2 regions of the Pseudomonas sp. E1MeOHC2 genome follow, and region 2 is predicted to be linked to the other one. Evidence: predicted binding sites of a transcription regulator. Region 2 holds the regulator's gene; the other holds the start of a gene.
The links. Region 2 encodes sigma-54, which starts transcription at its own class of promoters, with help from an activator protein. Its sites were predicted from a motif close to ANTGGCATNNANNTTGCTNT; they were not measured.
Positions count from the first base shown of each region.

Region 1 (9,754 bases), 660 kb from region 2:
TGCTGCGTTTTGTCGCAGAACTGGAATTTCAGGAAATCGCCGATATCATGCACATGGGCCTGAGCGCGACGAAAATGCGTTACAAGCGCGCGCTAGACAAGCTTAGGGAGAAATTTCACGGGGTAGAGGAAACTTAACCCCGTGCAAATAGCTCTAACGAATCGGCGAGTTCTGCTAGACTTGCCGTCGAGTTGTCCCCCTTGTTGTTGGTGGGACTGCTTAACTATCACCAGATGGGGATTTAACGGATGAAATTGAAAAACACCTTGGGCTTGGCCATTGGCTCGCTCGTAGCTGCTACTTCGTTCGGCGTTCTGGCTCAAGGCCAAGGCGCTGTCGAAATCGAAGGTAACGTTACCAAGCAGTACTACGACAGCGAGCGTAACTTCAAGAACGACGGCACCAATCCTGGTGTTCGCCTCGGTTACTTCCTGACCGACGACGTTTCCCTGGACCTGGGCTACAACGAGACTCACAACGCTCGTGGTGATGTCTTCAACAAAGACATCAAAGGTTCCAAAGCCAAGCTCGACGCTACCTACCACTTCGGTACCGTTGGCGATGCTCTGCGTCCGTACGTTTCCGCTGGTTTCGCTCACGAGAGCCTGGGCCAAGCTACCCGTAGCGGCCGTGACCACTCCACCTTCGCCAACGTTGGCGCTGGCGCCAAGTGGTACATCACCGACATGTTCTTCGCCCGTGCTGGCGTTGAAGCCATGTACAACATCGACAACGGCAACACCGAGTGGGGCCCATCCGTTGGTGTTGGTCTGAACTTCGGCGGTAGCCCGAAGCAAGCTGAAGTTGCTCCGGCTCCAGTTGCCGAAGTCTGCTCCGACAGCGACAACGATGGCGTTTGCGACAACGTCGACAAGTGCCCTGACACCCCGGCCAACGTTACCGTTGACGCCGACGGCTGCCCGGCTGTTGCCGAAGTCGTTCGCGTTGAGCTGGACGTCAAGTTCGACTTCGACAAGTCGGTCGTCAAGCCTAACAGCTACGGCGACATCAAGAACCTGGCTGACTTCATGAAGCAGTACCCACAGACCACCACCACCGTGGAAGGTCACACTGACTCCGTGGGTCCAGACGCTTACAACCAGAAGCTGTCCGAGCGTCGTGCCAGCGCTGTCAAGCAAGTCCTGACCCAGCAGTACGGCGTAGAATCCAGCCGTGTTGACTCGGTTGGCTACGGTGAGACCCGTCCGGTTGCTGACAACGCCACCGAAGAAGGTCGCGCTGTTAACCGTCGCGTTGAAGCGCAAGTAGAAGCCCAGGCCAAGTAATTGGTTTGATGCTTCATGAAAAACCCGGCCTCGGCCGGGTTTTTCTTTGCCTGGTTTTCAACCGGGATGTCATGCCACCTGCGTCAGGCCGCACATTGTTTCAACAGAGGCTCCAACCACCTCACCAATCACCAGAATCGCCGGGCTGCATAGCCCGAACGCCCGCGCATCCTCTACCATCCCCAGTACATCGCTGCGGCATTCGCGCTGCTGCGCCAATGATGCATTCTCGATCATCGCCACCGGCACATCTGGCGCCATGCCACCTTGCAGCAGCCCTTGGCGAATCTGCTCCAGCCGCGCCACGCCCATGTACACCACCAACGTCGTGCCCCCCTGGGCCAGCGCCGCCCAGTTCAGTTCGCTGTCATCCTGGGTATGTGCCGTGACCAGCGTCACCCCGCGGCTCACCCCGCGCGAGGTCAGTGATATACCGCATTGCGTCGCCCCTGCCAGGCCTGCAGTGATGCCGTTGACCAGTTCAACCTCGATACCGTGCCCTTGCAACCAGGCGGTCTCTTCGCCTCCTCGACCGAAGATGCATGGATCGCCGCCTTTGAGCCTTACCACGCAGCGCCCCTGACGCGCATGGCGCAACATCAGGCGCTGGATAAAGGCTTGGGGCGTGGAGCGACAGCCGCCGCGCTTGCCCACGGCAATGACCCGCGCCTGTGGGCAATGCTCCAGCACGGCGGGGTTGACCAGGTCGTCGATCATCACCACCTGGGCTTGCTGCAGTGCCCGCACGGCCTTGAGGGTCAGCAGTTCGGGGTCACCAGGGCCGGCACCGACCAGCCAGACTTTTGCATTCATCGTTGTTTCCTCATCGGCAAGGTGTGCTCAGCCTTTGAGCAGGGTGAGCAGCAGGATCAGATTGCACAGCAGCGACAGCAGGGCCAGCGTGCGCCAGACTTTCAGGGGTTCGCGTTCGAGCAGGGGCCGGGGGCGGTGGGGCAGGTCCTGGCGGTCGCCGCGTTCGAGCAGCAGCAACCAGTGTTCGGCGGTTTCAAAGCGTTGCGCAGGGTCGGCCGCCACCGCTTGCTGCAGATTGCGTTGCAGCCATTCCGGCAGGTCGGGGCGATACCGCGAAGCATTGACCGGCTGGCCGAAGCGCGGTCGCTGAAACGGCTCGACTTCGCCATAGGGGTAGTGGCCGGTCAGCAGGTGGTAGAGCGTCACGCCGACAGCATAGAGGTCTTGCCGCGGGCTTGGGGGCTGGCCGTCGAAGGCTTCCGGGGCGATGAACGACGGCGTGCCGGGCAGCTCGTGCTGCGGGTCTTCGGACAGACCTGGGCAGTAAGCCAGGCCAAAGTCCAGCAGCCGCAATTGGCCATCGGTGCCCACGTGCAGGTTTTGGGGTTTGATGTCCCGGTGCAGCAAGTTGCGCCGATGCAGGGCGCCGACCGCCTGCAGCAGTTGCCGGGCCATTTCCAGCCACTGCGCCAGGGTTAGCGGCCCATGCTCTGCGAGCAGCGTTGCAAGGCTCTGACCAGGGTATTCGCGCATCACGTAGTACAGATGCTGGCGCTCTCTGGCGACGTGCAGCTCGGGGAAGTGCCGCCCTGCGACCCTGCGCAGGTACCATTCCTCCATCAGCAACGCTTGTGCCGCCCCCGGTTCCTGTTCGCGCGCGGCGGGCAGGGTCTTGAGCAGCCACGCCTGGCCTTGGCCATCGCGTACCCGGTACAGCAGGGATTGGCGACTGTTGGAGAGCAGCGTTTCGACCTGCCAGCCATCAATCGCCTGGCCTTCGCGCAGGGGGCCGGGCACAGGCCATTGTTGCAGCTGCGCCAGGGTATCGCCCAGGTTGGCCGGCCCCAGTTGTTCCACCTGCACCAGCAATGCGCTGGCGTTGTCCTGGCTGCCATTGAGATGGGCGCTGGCGACCAAGGTATCGGCGGCCAGCTGCAGGTCGGGCTGCTCTCGCAAGACCGACTCGATATGCCGGTCACCCAGGCTGGCCCAGACGCCGTCGCTCAAGAGCACGAAACACTCGCCCGCCTGCAGCTCGCCGTCCAGGTAATCCACCAGCAGGTGCTGATCCAGGCCCAGTGCGCGCTTGAGTACATGCTGCATGCCAGGTTGGTCCCAGACATGGTCTTCGCTCAGGCACTGCAGACGGCCCTTGTGCCAGCGGTAGACGCGGCAGTCGCCAACATGCGCCAGGGTAAAACGCCTACCGCGCAGCACCAGTGCGCTGAGGGTGGTCAACAGCGGCTGGCCACTGCCCTGGGCGCGTAGCCAACGGTTCTGCGCCAGCAGCAGGCGATCCAGCGCCTGCGCCACGCTCCAGGTGGCGGGGGTGGCGTAGTAGTCCAGGGCCAGTGCCTGCAAGCTGGCCCGTGCTGCCAGGCCGCCATCGGCACATTGGCTGACGCCGTCGGCGAGGGCGAACAGGTAGCCTTTGCTGGCGGCCAGTTCCGGCGCAGGGGTAACCAGGCGCAGGGCATCCTGGTTTTCTGCGCGCGGCCCGGTGGCGCTGGCGTGGGCAAAGTTCAGTTGCAGGCTCATTGGCGTGCCTCAGACCCGCGCCGCAGTGACGGCGGCCGAGCCCCAGGTGGTGCGCCAGCGCTGCTTGACGCCGTGCAGGCCGAACCAGGCCAGCAAGCCGAGGCTGGCGAACAGCCACAAGCCCAACTGGTAGTCGCCGGTGTGCTGCTTGATGGTGCCAAGCCCGGCAGCCAGCAGGAAGCCGCCGATACCACCGGCCATGCCGATCAGCCCTGTCATCACGCCGATTTCCTGGCGAAAGCGTTGCGGTACCAGTTGGAACACGGCGCCGTTGCCGGCACCCAGGCCGAGCATGGCGCTGACGAACAGCGCCAGCGCAGCCGCCGCGCTGGGCAAGTTGAAGCCGACCGCGGCGATACAAATGGCGGCCACGCTGTACATGCCCAGCAGGGTGCGGATGCCGCCAAAGCGGTCGGCCAGGGCGCCGCCGAGCGGGCGCATCAGGCTACCGGCAAAAACGCAGGCGGCGGTGTAGTAGCCGGCGGTGACCGGGCTCAGGCCATACTGGTCGCTGAAGTAGCCGGGCAGGGCGCTGGCCAGGCCGATGAATCCGCCGAAGGTAACGCTGTAGAAGAACATGAACCACCAGCTGTCGCGGTCACCGAGGGCCTTGAGGTAGTCGGCCATGGCCTTGCGCTTGGGCCGCTCGGGCGCATTGCGCGCCAGCAGGGCGAACACTACCAGGGTCAGCGACAGCGGGATCAGGGCAAAACCGAACACGTTGTTCCAGCCAAAGCCCGCAGCCAGGGCGGGTGCCAGCAATGCCGCGAACACGGTGCCGGAGTTACCGGCACCGGCGATGCCCATGGCCTTGCCTTGGTGCTGCGGCGGGTACCACTGCGAAGCCAGCGGCAGCGAGACCGCGAACGAGGCACCAGCGAAGCCCAGGAACACGCCCAGCAGCAGGGCCTGCTCGTAGCTGTGCACGCCCAGGTACCAGGCGCCAGCAAGGGCAATGATGACCACGACCTGGCCGATCAGGCCGGCAGTCTTTGGCGAAAGGCGATCGACCAGCAGGCCCATGGCGAAGCGCAATATCGCACCGGCCAGAATCGGCGTGGCCACCATCAGGCCCCGTTGCTGTGCACTCAACTGCAGGTCGGCCGCGATTTGCACCGCCAGCGGGCCGAGCAGGTACCAGACCATGAAGCTCAGGTCGAAATACAGGAACGCGGCGAACAGCGTGGGCACATGCCCGGATTTCCAGAAGCTGGTACTCATCGAACACCTCACTCGGCAATGCAACGGAACGAAAAAGACGCCGCTACCCGGTCCACGGCTGTGGAGGGGTGAGCGACGTCTTTGTCGGGGTTATGTGGGCAACCGCCGTTGGCTACCGGTGTGGTTTCTTCAGCAAGAGCTGGGCCAACTCGGGGTATGGGTTAACTCGCTCCCACATGGATTGCGACAGCCTTTTAGACTTTCCCTAGAGCTTCACCCCAGCATCTCGTGCATGGCGATGATCTGCTCGGCCACCTGGATCAGCTTCTGTTGGCGGCTCATGGCCTGGCGGCGCATCAGGGTGTAGGCCTGCTCTTCGTTGCAGTCCTTCATCTTCATCAGCAGGCCTTTGGCCTGTTCGATGCGCTTGCGCTCGGCCAGTTGCTGGTCGCGCGCCACCAGCTGCGCCTTGAGCGCCTGGTCGCTTTCGAAGCGGGCCATGGCCACATCCAGGATCGGCTGCAGCCGCGCGGCATGGATGCCCTCGACGATGTAGGCACTGACCCCCGCCTGGATAGCCTGGCGCATCACCCCCGGGTCATGCTCGTCGGTAAACAGCACGATGGGCCGGGGGCGGTCGCGGCTGACCAGCACCACTTGTTCCATCACGTCACGGTCCGGTGAGTCGGTATCGATCAACACGACATCCGGATGCACCGTTTCGACGCAGGCGGGCAGGTCGATGGTCAGGCTCGGGGCTTCAATCACGTCAAAGCCTGCCTCGCTCAGGGCGGCCTTGAGCCGGCCCAGCTTGTTTTGTGTGTCGTCGATCAGCAGGATACGCAGCATGTTCATCCCCCTCACAGGCCAACGCGGGCTTCGGGTGTGTCGCCCAGGGCGTGCAGGCGGAAGCTGCGGGCATAGCCGTAGGGGTCGCTGCCGTCCCAGCGTGTGCCGTCGATCAGCAGGCTGCTGCGCATCGACGGGTGGTGGCAAGGAATGCCGAGGGCATCCGCTGCTTCGCGATACAGCGCCAGTTGCTGGATCTGGCTGGCCACGCCAAGGTAGTCGGGGTCGTCACGCAGCAGGCCCCAGCGGCGGAACTGGGTCATGAACCACATGCCATCGGACAGGTACGGCATGTTCGCCTGGCCCTGATCGAACAGGCGCAGGGCATGGGGGTCTTGCCACTGGTTGCCCAGCCCATCCTGGTAGTCACCGAGCAAGCGTGGCTCGATGTTGCCCACCGGCGTGTCCAGATAGGCGCTGCCGCTGAGCAGCTGCGCGGTGCTGCGGCGGTTCTGCGGGTTTTGTTCAATGAAGCGGCTGGCCGCCAGGATCGTCTTGATCAGGGCGCGGGCACTGTTGGGGTATTGCTCGGCGAAGGCGCGGGCGCAAGCGAGGACCTTCTCCGGGTGGTCTGGCCAGATCGACTGGCTGGTCGCCAGGGTAAAGCCCTGGCCGTTGGCGACGGCATCGGCCGCCCAGGGTTCGCCCACACAAAAGCCATCGATGCGGCCGGCCTGGATATGCGCGGCCATCTGCGCGGGCGGCACTACCACGCTGTCAACATCGCGCTGCGGGTGGATGCCTTGGCTCGCCAGCCAGTAGTACAACCACATGGCGTGGGTGCCTGTGGGGAAGGTCTGGGCAAAGGTCAGGCGTGCGCCATGCTGGTGCACCAGGCGCGCCAGTGCCTCAGGGCTGGTCACGCCCTTGCGTTGCAGGGCAGGGGAAAGGTTGATGGCCTGGGCATTTTGGTTCAGCCCCATGAGTACGGCCATGTCACTGGCCGGCACACCGCCGATGCCCAGATGCACGGCATAGGCCAGGCCGTACAGGCAGTGCGCGGCATCCAGTTCGCCGCTGACCAGTTTGTCGCGCAGACCCGCCCAGGCGCCTTGGCGACTGAGGTTGAGGGTAAGACCGTACTGCTGGGCAAAGCCCTGGGTGGCGGCGACCACGACCGAGGCGCAGTCGGTGAGGGCCATGAAGCCAATGTTCAGGCTGGGTTTCTCCGGCGCATCGCTGCCGTTGACCCAGGCCAGGGGCGTTGTTCGGGGTGCTGTGTTCACAAGGTTCCTCGCCCGTACTGAAAAGGCAGTGTGCGGTGAGCGAAGCAACGCATGTGCCAAGCAGCCCCAGGATTTACTGTCATGCCAGCCGTGCGCTGGCTATAATCGCCAGCTCATTCACCCCGAGCCTTGCCCGCCCATGTATACCCTGGCCCGCCAGCTGCTGTTCAAGCTTTCTCCGGAAACCTCCCACGACCTGTCGCTGGACCTGATTGGTGCCGGTGGCCGTCTTGGCCTCAATGGCATGCTGTGCAAGCAGCCGGCGGCCTTGCCGGTGTCGGTCATGGGCTTGAACTTCGCCAACCCGGTGGGCCTTGCCGCCGGCCTGGACAAGAATGGCGCGGCAATCGACGGCTTTGCGCAACTGGGCTTCGGCTTCGTCGAGATCGGTACCGTCACCCCACGCCCGCAACCGGGCAATCCCAAACCGCGGATTTTCCGTCTGCCTGAGGCGACGGCGATCATCAACCGCATGGGGTTCAACAACCTGGGTGTCGATCATCTGCTCAAGCGCGTGCGTGCTTCGCGCTACAACGGCGTGCTGGGCATCAACATCGGCAAGAACTTCGACACACCGGTCGAGCGTGCGGTCGATGACTACCTGATCTGCCTGGACAAGGTCTATACCGATGCCACCTACATCACCGTCAACGTCAGCTCGCCGAACACGCCGGGCTTGCGCAGCCTGCAGTTTGGCGACTCGCTGAAGCAGTTGCTCGATGCCTTGGCCGAGCGCCGTGAGCAGTTGGCGGTGACGCATGGCAAGCGCGTGCCGTTGGCGATCAAGATCGCCCCGGACATGAACGACGAGGAAACCGCGCTGGTGGCTGCTGCGCTGATGGAATCGGGCATGGACGCGGTGATCGCCACTAACACCACGCTGAGCCGTGAAGGCGTCGAAGGCTTGCCTTATGGGGGCGAAGCCGGTGGTTTGTCGGGCGCGCCGGTGCTGGAAAAGAGCACGCACACCGTGAAGGTGCTGGCAGGTGAGCTGGGTGGCAAGCTGCCGATCATTGCTGCCGGTGGCATCACCGAGGGCCGCCACGCCGCCGAAAAAATCGCTGCGGGTGCCAGCCTGGTGCAGATTTACTCCGGCTTCATCTATAAGGGCCCTGCGCTGATCCGCGAGGCAGTGGATGCCATCGCCGCGATGCCAAGGTAACCGGCCATAAAAAAGGGCCCCATCAAGGGGCCCCTGGGCCTTCGCCCGCCGCCCGGATGGGGCGTGCATGGTAAATCGAATTCAGTGTCCTCGATCAGCCAACGGCGTGATTTTCGTTGAGTCTATGGATGCCAGCGGTGCCAGTCATGCCGTCCCAGTTATCACCGCGACCTTCACGCCAGCCGTTGATCCAGGCTTGGCGAACAGAAGGAAGATTGAAGGGGCAAAGTTCGCGGGATTTGCCGGTGACCCCGTATTGGTAGCCACGTGAATATGCTCTTTCCAACGGATCACGCTTAAGTCTTCTCATAGGGTGTTGCCCTCACTTGTTGACTGTAATGTCCCGTCGGCCTCTCCGAGGCCGGGCAGAGTCATTCTGCCGGTTTGCGCTCGCTGCCGGCGTCGCGAGCTGAAGGTGCCGCCTCGTTGCGAAGCGGCCTGAGACCAGTTCTAACGAATGCAAGTCACGGTGTGAATGATCGATTTGTCATAAGCACGTAACCTTTCCAAGGGTGTAGTGATAAGTAAATAAATGCGACTCAACCTTATTTTGCCTTGAGCCCGCTATGATCGGGGTTTGCCGATCATTGACGTCATTTCGCCAGCGTTGCTGAGCCGTGACAGAAATATTTTGAAATGCGACGAAGGGTCACATCGGTTCCTGAATCGCTCGAATTTTTAATACTGCCTGATGATCTAAGCTGTCTTTGCCCCTGGCGAAGTGCTGATCGGTCAGGCGGCCCGGTCGTTCTGCTACGCGGTTGCGCGCAGGGGATGGCCACTCGGACGCCTGCTGGAAGGGTGTTCGGGCAAACATCGCGGGGTGATGCGTCGCCTCGTCAGTCAAATAGCCCAAGGCTCTGGAATACTCATGTCGGACCGTTTCGAACTTTATCTTACCTGCCCCAAAGGCCTGGAAGGCCTGCTCGCCGAAGAGGCCAAGGGCCTCGGCCTCGATGAGGTGCGCGAGCACACCTCGGCCATTCGCGGCGCCGCCGACATGGAAACCGCCTACCGCCTGTGCCTCTGGTCGCGCCTGGCCAACCGGGTGCTGCTGGTGCTCAAGCGCTTCAACATGAAGAACGCCGACGACCTCTACGACGGCGTGAACGCGGTTGACTGGGCTGACCACCTGGCTGCCGACGGCACCCTCGCGGTAGAGTTCAGCGGCCACGGCTCGGGCATCGACAACACCCATTTCGGTGCGCTCAAGGTCAAGGACGCCATTGTCGACAAGCTGCGCAACCGTGAAGGCCTGCGCCCGTCGGTGGAGAAGATCGACCCGGACGTACGCGTGCACCTGCGCCTGGACCGTGGCGAGGCGATTCTCTCGCTCGACCTCTCCGGCCACAGCCTGCACCAACGCGGCTACCGCTTGCAGCAAGGCGCCGCGCCGCTCAAGGAAAACCTCGCGGCAGCCGTATTGATTCGCGCCGGATGGCCACGCATCGCTGCCGAAGGCGGCGCGCTGGCTGACCCGATGTGCGGTGTGGGTACCTTCCTGGTCGAAGCCGCGATGATTGCCGCGGATATCGCGCCCAACCTCAAGCGCGAGCGCT
Region 1 covers NZ_CP196675.1:4,062,165-4,071,918, forward strand. Annotated here, with positions in the region: gene sigX (RNA polymerase sigma factor SigX) at 1-137, shown strand, start outside; gene ACSSU5_RS18425 (OmpA family protein) at 249-1,286, shown strand; gene cobA (uroporphyrinogen-III C-methyltransferase) at 1,356-2,099, opposite strand; gene ACSSU5_RS18435 (bifunctional protein-serine/threonine kinase/phosphatase) at 2,127-3,797, opposite strand; gene ACSSU5_RS18440 (nitrate/nitrite transporter) at 3,807-5,018, opposite strand; gene ACSSU5_RS18445 (ANTAR domain-containing response regulator) at 5,232-5,807, opposite strand; gene ACSSU5_RS18450 (CmpA/NrtA family ABC transporter substrate-binding protein) at 5,819-7,033, opposite strand; gene ACSSU5_RS18455 (quinone-dependent dihydroorotate dehydrogenase) at 7,173-8,195, shown strand; gene rmf (ribosome modulation factor) at 8,290-8,505, opposite strand; gene rlmKL (bifunctional 23S rRNA (guanine(2069)-N(7))-methyltransferase RlmK/23S rRNA (guanine(2445)-N(2))-methyltransferase RlmL) at 9,067-9,754, shown strand, end outside.
Region 1: a site for sigma-54 is predicted at 7,075-7,094, ahead of ACSSU5_RS18450 (CmpA/NrtA family ABC transporter substrate-binding protein). Genes of this name have one in related genera too.

Region 2 (9,754 bases):
ATGCTTACGGAATCCACTGACATGCCACATACCTTGCCCGCATTGCCCTATGCCTACGATGCGCTGGAACCGCACATTGATGCCCAGACCATGGAGATTCACCACAGCAAGCATCACCAGACCTACATCAACAACCTCAACGCCGCCATCGAAGGCAGCGAATGGGCCGAGTGGCCAGTGGAGCAGTTGGTAGCCGCGGTCAAGCAATTGCCGGAGAAACTGCAGGCTGCCGTGATCAACCAGGGGGGCGGCCACGCCAATCACTCGCTGTTCTGGACCGTGATGGCGCCACAGGGTGGCGGCGAGCCGCAAGGTCAGGTAGCCAAGGCGATCGAGGCCGAGCTCGGTGGTTTCGACGCCTTCAAGGATGCGTTCACCAAGGCTGCGCTGACCCGCTTTGGCAGCGGCTGGGCCTGGCTCAGCGTCACCCCGGACAACAAGCTGGTGGTTGAAAGCAGCGGCAACCAGGACAGCCCGCTGATGCACGGCAACACGCCGATCCTGGGGCTGGATGTGTGGGAGCACGCCTACTACCTCAAATACCAGAACCGTCGCCCTGAATACATCGGTGCCTTCTACAACGTCGTCGACTGGGCGGAAGTGGAACGTCGTTATCTCGAAGCCTTGAAGTGAGTCGATCCGGTATGCGTTCACAGGTGTTGTCCGTCAGCAGCGTGCGTCTGTTTCGCCTGGCGATAGGAACCTTGCTGCTGCTGGTTGGCACAGCATTGCTGCTGGCGCAGGGCATTGCCTGGCTGGGCCTGGAACCACGTATGCTGCGCGCCCTCGAGGGGGGCGCACTGTGCGCGTTGGGGACAGCCCTGGGCGCGGTACCGGTGTTGGTCATTCGTAACATGCCGGTGGCTTTGGCCGACACGCTGCTGGGTTTTGGCGCGGGTGTGATGCTGGCGGCTACCGCATTCTCCCTGATCATTCCTGGGCTGGAAGCGGCCCAGGGCATCGGCTTCAGCCCCTGGGGCGCGGGAGGGCTGATCAGCTTTGGCCTGATGTTCGGCGCCTTGTGCCTGTTTCTGGTCGACCTCAAGGTCTCCGGCGCCTCGCCGGAAGCCTTGGTCGGCACGGATAACCAGCCAGTGATCGCCGCGCGAATCTGGCTGTTCGTCATCGCCATCATCGCCCACAACATTCCTGAAGGCATGGCCATTGGCGTGTCAGCGGGTGGTGGCATGGCCGATGCCGACAGCCTGGCCATGGGCATCGCCTTACAGGATGTGCCCGAGGGCCTGGTGATTGCGCTGGTGTTGGCGGGGGCGGGCATGCCGCGATTCAAGGCATTCCTGATCGGTGCCGCCTCAGGCCTGGTCGAACCCGTGGCGGCGGTGATCTGCGCTTGGCTGGTCAACATTGCCGAGCTGCTGCTGCCGTTGGGTTTGGCGTGTGCCGCAGGGGCGATGCTGCTGGTGGTGACCCAGGAAATCATCCCCGAGTCGCGCAGCAATGGGCATCACCGCTTGGCCAGTCTGGGGCTATGTATCGGCTTTTGCCTGATGATGGTGATGGATACGGCGATGTCTTGAATTTATCGCACCGATACCGATCGCGGCGTGGTCGCAATGGCTCGGCGGGAGATTGTCTGCGCCTGTAAGACCGAGCGCCGCCCGCGCGGCGCATCGCGAGCAAGCTCGCTCCTACATCCGTTTCGGGCCAGTTACGCCTACGCCAACGTGCGCGACCGCCTTGTTTTCACGACACGATATTCGTGCCATACGCCAAGGGCGCGCGCGCCAATGCCACAGGAATAATTGGCCCGAAACGGATGTAGGAGCGAGCTTGCTCGCGATGCGCCGCGCGGGCGGTGCTCGGTCTCACAGGCGCTGAACGTGTTGTGGCGAGCCCCAGCGTTCCCTACTCGCCTTCGTCGAAGTAGTTGTTGATCAGTTCAACCAATGCGTCCAGCGCGTCATTGTCCTGTTCGCCTTCGGTTAGCAGGTGCACCTGGGTGCCTTTACCCGCCGCGAGCATCATCACCGCCATGATGCTCTTGCCGTCCACCAGCTTGTCTGGCGCACGGCCTACCCGGACCTGGCAAGGAAAACGCCCGGCCACGCCGACGAACTTGGCCGCCGCCCGGGCATGCAGGCCCAGCTTGTTGATGATGGTGATTTCGCGGGCGGGCATCGTGAGGCAGATCCTGTGGGCTAGAGGTCGCGGTGGCGGACCTGGACGTTTTTCAGTGATTGCTGCAGCAACTGGCCAAGGCGTTCGGTCAGGTACACCGACCGGTGATGGCCGCCGGTGCAGCCGATGGCGATGGTGACATAGGCGCGGTTGCTGGCGGCGAAGCGGGGTAGCCATTTGAGCAGGTAGCTGGAAATGTCGTTGAACATGTCTTCGACATCCGGCTGGGCGGCGAGGTAGTCGATCACGGGTTGATCGAGGCCGGAGTGCTCGCGCAGCTCGGGCTTCCAGTACGGGTTGGGCAGGCAGCGCACGTCGAACACCAGGTCAGCATCGACCGGCATGCCACGCTTGAAGCCGAACGATTCGACCAGGAACGCGGTACCGGGCTCGGGCTGGTTGAGCAGGCGCAGCTTGATCGAATCACGCAGTTGATAAAGATTGAGGCTGGTGGTGTCGATCTTCAGGTCAGCCAGGTCCGAGATCGGCCCCAGCATATCGCTTTCCACACGGATCGCTTCTGCCAGGGAGCGGTTGGCATTGGTCAGCGGGTGGCGCCGACGGGTCTCGGAGAAGCGTTTGAGCAGCGTGTCTTCGTCGGCGTCCAGGTACAGAACGTCGCACTTGATATGCCGGGCACGCGCTCCTTCGAGCAGCTCGGGGAAACGCGTCAGGTGGCTGGGCAGGTTGCGCGCGTCAATCGACACGGCCACCTTGGGTTGCAGCAATTCGGTATTGATCAACGCATTTTCCGCCAACTGCGGTAGCAACCCGGCGGGCAGGTTGTCGATGCAATAGAAACCGTTGTCTTCCAGGACATCGAGGGCGGTGCTCTTGCCGGAGCCGGACCGGCCGCTGACGATGATCAGGCGCATGTTCAGTGCTCGTTCTGTACGTCCAGGACAACCTGGTACAGGGCCTCGTTACTGCTGGCGGCACGCAGACGATCACGAACCTCTTTGCGATCGAGCATGCTGGCGATCTGGCGCAGCAGTTCCAGGTGCGCATCGGTGGCAGCTTCGGGCACCAGCAGGACAAACAGCAGGTCCACAGGCGCGCCATCGATGGCGTCGTATTCGATCGGCGCTTCCAGGTGCAGCAATGCGCTGACCGGAGCGGTACATCCGTGGAGACGGCAGTGGGGGATGGCGATGCCGTTGCCGAACCCGGTCGAACCGAGTTTTTCACGGGCGACCAGTTTTTCGAAGACGTCTTGCATCTCCAACTCTGGCACTTGTTCGGCGATGACGGTGGCGACCTTTTCGAGGGCGCGCTTCTTACTGCCGCCCGGCACGTTCACGAGGGAACGGCCGGGGGTCAGGATGGTTTCAAGTCGGATCATGGATGAGGGGGATCAGCGAGCAGCTGCACCTTGCAGCAGGCTTTGCTGTTTTTCCTTGTGTTTTTTCAGTTGGCGGTCGAGCTTGTCGGTCAAGGCGTCAATTGCTGCATACATGTCTTCGTGTTCGGCGTTGGCAACCACTTCGCCGCCTGGAATCTGCAGGGTCGCTTCGACCTTTTGCTGCAGCTTCTCGACTTTCATGATGACAGTCACATTGGTGATCTTGTCGAAGTGACCCTCCAAGCGGGCGAGCTTTTCAAGCACGTATTCGCGCAGCGGCTGGGTGACTTCTACATGCTGTCCACTGATATTGACTTGCATACAGCTTCTCCTTTATTGCCCGTGCATAAAGAGGCAAGTCTTGCACCTGCCCCAAAAACGCTGTGGCACACCCCAGGGGCTACATCAGTCGCTTGCGCTCGCTCGACGGTGCAATGCCGAGAGACTCGCGGTACTTGGCGACGGTGCGACGGGCTACCTGGATGCCTTGTGCCTCCAGTAAACCAGCGATCTTGCTGTCACTCAATGGCTTTTTCTGATTTTCCGCCGCAACCAGTTTCTTGATGATCGCGCGGATCGCCGTGGACGAGCATTCTCCGCCTTCGGCGGTGCTGACGTGGCTTGAGAAAAAGTATTTCAGTTCGTAGATGCCGCGAGGCGTGTGCATGTATTTCTGCGTGGTAACCCGCGAAATGGTCGACTCGTGCATGCCCACGGCTTCGGCAATGTCATGCAGGACCAAAGGCTTCATCGCTTCGTCGCCATGGTCGAGGAAGCCGCGTTGATGCTCGACGATCTGCGTGGCGACCTTCATCAGGGTTTCGTTGCGGCTCTGCAGGCTCTTGATGAACCAGCGCGCTTCCTGCAGTTGGTTGCGCATGAAGGTGTTGTCGGCGCTGGTGTCGGCGCGCCTGACAAAGCCTGCGTACTGCGGGTTGACGCGCAGCCGCGGGATGGCTTCCTGGTTCAGTTCCACCAGCCAGCGGTCACTGTCCTTGCGCACGATGACGTCGGGCACCACGTACTCGGGCTCGCTCGATTCGATCTGTGAGCCGGGGCGCGGGTTGAGGCTTTGCACCAGTTCGATGACTTGGCGCAGCTCGTCTTCCTTGATCTTCATGCGCCGCATCAGTTGGCTGTAATCGCGGCTGCCAAGCAAGTCGATGAAGTCGGTGACCAGGCGTTTGGCCTCGGCCATCCAAGGTGTGCTGGCCGGTAGCTGGCGCAGTTGCAGTAGCAGGCATTCGCCAAGGTTGCGTGCAGCAATGCCGGCAGGCTCGAATTGCTGGATGCGGTGCAGCACCGCTTCGACCTCGTCCTGCTCGATATCCAGTTCAGGGTCGAAACCGGCGCAGATTTCTTCGAGGGTGTCTTCCAGGTAGCCCTGGCCATTGATGCTGTCGATCAGGGTGACGGCGATCAGGCGATCGGTGTCGGACATCGGTGCCAGGTTCAGTTGCCACAACAGGTGGCTTTGCAGGCTCTCGCCGGCCGATGTGCGGGTGGTGAAGTCCCACTCGTCATCATCGTTGCTTGGCAGGCTGCTGGCGCTGGTCTGGTAGATGTCTTCCCAGGCGGTATCGACCGGTAGCTCGTTGGGGATTCGCTCGCTCCACTCACCGTCCTCCAGGTTTTCGGCACTTGAAGTGCTTTCCTGGAAGCTGTTGTCCTGGACTTCGGCGGCCGGCTTGTTTTCGGCGTTGTCCGCCATCGGATCGCTGTTGTCGAAGTCTTCGCCGTCTTCCTGACGTTCGAGCATCGGATTGGACTCCAGCGCTTCCTGGATTTCCTGTTGGAGGTCCAGGGTGGAGAGCTGGAGGAGGCGGATGGCCTGTTGCAACTGAGGAGTCATCGTCAGTTGCTGGCCCATTTTTAGGACGAGCGATGGTTTCATGGCAGGGGCTTAATACCTTGTTCGCCGGCGCGCATGCGCCATCCACTACACGAGGGCGCCGGAGCGCCATTTCAAGCAAGTTTTATGCCTTAAATTGTAGCGTTTGCCTAGAGCACCGTAACAACTTAAACCCCAATACGGGCGATTTGCCAGTGCTCCAGGTGCGTCCCGGGGTCAGAGTCGGAACTCGTGACCCAGGTAAACCTCTTTGACCAGGTCGTTGGCCAGGATGGTTTCGGCATCGCCTTCGGCGATCAGTCGGCCATCATTGACGATATAGGCGGTTTCGCAAATATCCAGCGTCTCACGCACGTTGTGGTCGGTGATCAGTACGCCGATGCCCTTGGTCTTGAGGTGGTGGATGATCTGCTTGATGTCGCCGACGGAAATCGGGTCGACGCCGGCGAAGGGTTCGTCCAGCAGGATGAACTTGGGTGCGGTCGCCAGGGCTCGGGCGATCTCGACACGGCGGCGTTCGCCACCCGAGAGGCTCATGCCGAGGTTGTCGCGAATGTGGCTGATGTGGAACTCCTGCAGCAGGCTCTCCAGCTCCTTGCGGCGGCCATCGCGGTCGAGCTCCTTGCGGGTCTCGAGGATCGCCATGATGTTATCGGCTACCGACAGCTTGCGGAAGATCGAGGCTTCCTGCGGCAGGTAGCCGATACCGGCGCGAGCACGACCATGCATGGGCTGGTGGCTGACATCGAGGTTGTCGATCAGCACGCGCCCTTGCTCAGCCTGGACCAGGCCGACGATCATGTAGAAGCAGGTGGTCTTGCCGGCGCCGTTGGGGCCGAGCAGGCCGACGATCTGGCCACTGTCGATCGACAGGCTGACATCGCGCACGACCTGCCGACCCTTGTAGCTCTTGGCCAGGTGCTGGGCTTTGAGGGTTGCCATTTACTCGGCCTTCTTCTTGGGCTGGATCACCATGTCGATACGCTGACGCGGTGTAGTCACGTTGCCACCACGGCCGGCGGTTGCCACCTGGGTCTGGGTGTTGTAGACGATCTTCTCGCCTTCGGTGGTGTTGCCTTCGTTCTCGACCTTGGCGCGGTCGGTGAGAATCACCAGGTCCTTCTGCGACTGGTACTGAATAGTCACGCCCCAGCCTTTCATCTTGTCTGGCTTGGCTGCGCTCTGCTGCTGCTCGAAGTAGGCCAGGTTGCCCACCGAGGTCACCACATCGATGTCGCCGGAGGCGGAGCGGGTGATGGTCACGGTGTTGCCTTTGATCATCATCGAGCCCTGAGTAATGACCACGTCGCCGGTGTAGGTGGCTACGCCTTGCTTGTCATCCAGGTGGGCCTGGTCGGCCTGGATGCGGATCGGCTGATCACGGTCGTTCGGCAGTGCGAAGGCGCTCGCGCTTCCCAGTGCTGCGCTCAGGCTGAGCAAAAGGGGGAGGGTTTTAACGAGCCTCATACTGTCCTCTTACGTTAGAGAGCAGGTCCATCCTGCTTTCTTTCAAATACGCTTTCATTCCTTTGCCCGTAGTTGTGCCACCGGCGCCGTCGATTCTAACGGCTTGCTCGGTCTGCGCATATTGCTTCTGCGGGAACACAGTCATGCGTGAGCTGGTAATGATGGTCTCACGCTGCTTTTCGTCGATGCGGGCAACGCGGACCTTATCGATCAGTTCGACCTCGGTGCCGTCCGGGTTGACCTCGGCGCGGGCGCTCTGCACGTGCCACGGGTACTCGGTGCCACGGTACATGTGCAGGTCGGGGGTGGTCAGCAGGGTGATCTCGCTGGCCTTGAGGTGCTCGACCTTGTCGGCGGTCATTTCATACTGCAGCTTGCCATCGGGCAGAAATTGCAGGCTGTGGGCGTTGGTCGCGTAGTAGTCGATGGCGCTGTCATCGACCTGGCTCACCGGCTTGTCGAGGAAGCTCTCCGGGCTGACGTTCCAGTAGCCGATCGCCACCAGCAGGGCGGCGATGACCCCGAGCAGCGCAACGTTGCGGACTTTCTTGCTGAACATGGGCAGCCTTACAGGTAGTTGGCGTTGGCAGCGTCCAGGGTGCCCTGGGCCTGCATGATCAGTTCGCAGAATTCACGGGCGGCGCCTTCGCCGCCGCGAGCCTGGGTTACGCCTTGGGCGTGCTGGCGAACGAACGGCGCGGCATTGGCCACCGCCATGCCCAGGCCCACGCGACGAATCACCGGCAGGTCAGGCAGGTCGTCGCCCAGGTAGGCGACTTGATCATAGCTTAGGCCCAGTTCGGCGAGCAGGCCGTCAAGCACCACCAATTTGTCCTCGCGGCCCTGGTAAAGGTGAGGAATACCGAGGTTCTTCGCCCGGCGCTCGACCACTGGCGTCTTGCGCCCGCTGATGATCGCCGTCGTCACACCCGAGGCCATGAGCATCTTGATGCCCTGGCCGTCGAGGGTGTTGAAGGTCTTGAACTCGCTGCCATCTTCGAGGAAATACAGGCGACCGTCGGTGAGCACGCCATCGACGTCGAATACGGCGAGCTTGATGGCCTTGCCGCGTTGCATCAGGTTCTGGTTCATTTACATCACTCCGGCGCGCAGCAGGTCATGCATGTTGAGGGCACCGGTCGGCCGGTCGTCGCGGTCCACCACCACCAGGGCGCCGATCTTGTGGTCTTCCATGATTTTCAGGGCCTCGGCGGCGAGCATTTCGGCGCGGGCAGTCTTGCCATGCACGGTCATCACCTCGTCGATCAGGGTGGTGTGCACGTCGATGTTGCGATCAAGGCTGCGGCGCAGGTCGCCGTCGGTGAAAATCCCGGCCAGTGTGCCGTTCGGCTCCACGATCACGGTCATGCCCAGGCCTTTGCGAGACATCTCAAGGAGGGCGTCCTTGAGCAGGGTGCCGCGTGGCACCTGAGGCAGCTCGTCGCCGCTGTGCATGACATTCTCGACCTTGAGCAGCAAGCGACGGCCCAGCGCGCCACCGGGGTGCGAGAAGGCAAAGTCCTCGGCGGTGAAGCCGCGGGCTTCGAGCAGGGCGATCGCCAGGGCATCGCCCAGTACCAGCGATGCCGTGGTGGAGGAGGTCGGCGCCAGGTTCAGCGGGCAGGCTTCCTGGGCCACACGGGCGTCGAGGTTGACCTCGGCGGCCTGGGCCAGGGGCGAGTCCGGGTTGCCGGTGAGGCTGATCAGCTTGATGCCCAGGCGTTTGATCAAGGGCAGCAGGGTGACGATTTCGGCAGTGCTACCGGAATTCGACAGGGCCAGGATGACATCGTCGCGGGTGATCATGCCCATATCGCCATGGCTGGCCTCGGCCGGATGTACGAAAAACGCAGGCGTGCCAGTGCTGGCCAGGGTGGCGGCGATCTTGTTGCCGATGTGCCCGGACTTGCCCATGCCAACCACGACGACCCGGCCCTTGCTTGCCAGGATCAGTTCGCAGGCCTTGACGAAATTGTCGTCGATGCGCGCAAGCAGGGCCTCTACGGCCTCGAGTTCCAGGCGCAGGGTGCGTTGGGCGGATTGGATCAGCTCGCTGGATTGGCTCATGTCGAAAAAGCAATGCCTGATGAAAAGGCGGCGATTATAGCCGCAATGAAAGAAACCCTCACCCTTTCGATTGCTGTGACGAATGTCATCAAAGCCTGTCTGAGGGCTGAACGACTCGTTCCCCGGCCTTGGGGCGGCGCTGTCAGCGGTGCTATAGTTCGCCGCTATTCGGCCTGCCAGGGGCGCGTGTGCCTTCAAGAAGAGGGCCGGCGTCAATTAGGACGAGGCTGCACTAGCAAGGAGTCTAGATGAGTGTGGATAGCGCCTACGCGGTCGAGTTGAAGGGGCTTACCTTCAAGCGCGGTTCGCGCAGCATTTTCAGCAATGTCGACATACGTATCCCGCGCGGCAAGGTCACCGGCATCATGGGGCCATCGGGTTGCGGCAAGACCACCTTGCTACGCCTGATGGGCGCGCAGCTGCGCCCGTCCGGTGGTGAGGTATGGGTCGCCGGGCAGAACCTGCCGACGCTGTCGCGCAGCGATCTGTTCGATGCGCGCAAGCAGATGGGCGTGCTGTTCCAGAGTGGCGCGCTGTTCACCGACCTTGATGTGTTCGAGAACGTCGCCTTCCCGTTGCGCGTGCATACCCAGCTGTCGGAAGAAATGATCCGTGACATCGTGTTGATGAAACTGCAGGCCGTCGGCCTGCGCGGCGCCATCGACCTGATGCCCGACGAGCTGTCCGGCGGCATGAAGCGCCGGGTGGCGCTCGCCCGTGCGATTGCCCTGGACCCGCAGATCCTCATGTACGACGAACCGTTCGTCGGCCAGGACCCGATCGCCATGGGTGTGCTGGTGCGCCTGATCCGCCTGCTCAACGATGCGTTGGGCATCACCAGCATTGTGGTTTCCCACGACCTGGCCGAAACCGCCAGCATTGCCGAC
Region 2 covers NZ_CP196675.1:3,402,793-3,412,546, forward strand. Annotated here, with positions in the region: gene ACSSU5_RS15345 (DUF2753 domain-containing protein) at 1-20, shown strand, start outside; gene ACSSU5_RS15350 (superoxide dismutase) at 22-633, shown strand; gene ACSSU5_RS15355 (ZIP family metal transporter) at 645-1,538, shown strand; gene ACSSU5_RS15360 (HPr family phosphocarrier protein) at 1,867-2,139, opposite strand; gene rapZ (RNase adapter RapZ) at 2,160-3,014, opposite strand; gene ptsN (PTS IIA-like nitrogen regulatory protein PtsN) at 3,017-3,481, opposite strand; gene hpf (ribosome hibernation-promoting factor, HPF/YfiA family) at 3,494-3,802, opposite strand; gene ACSSU5_RS15380 (RNA polymerase factor sigma-54) at 3,882-5,375, opposite strand; gene lptB (LPS export ABC transporter ATP-binding protein) at 5,550-6,275, opposite strand; gene lptA (lipopolysaccharide transport periplasmic protein LptA) at 6,276-6,800, opposite strand; gene lptC (LPS export ABC transporter periplasmic protein LptC) at 6,787-7,359, opposite strand; gene ACSSU5_RS15400 (KdsC family phosphatase) at 7,368-7,892, opposite strand; gene ACSSU5_RS15405 (KpsF/GutQ family sugar-phosphate isomerase) at 7,893-8,867, opposite strand; gene ACSSU5_RS15410 (ATP-binding cassette domain-containing protein) at 9,116-9,754, shown strand, end outside.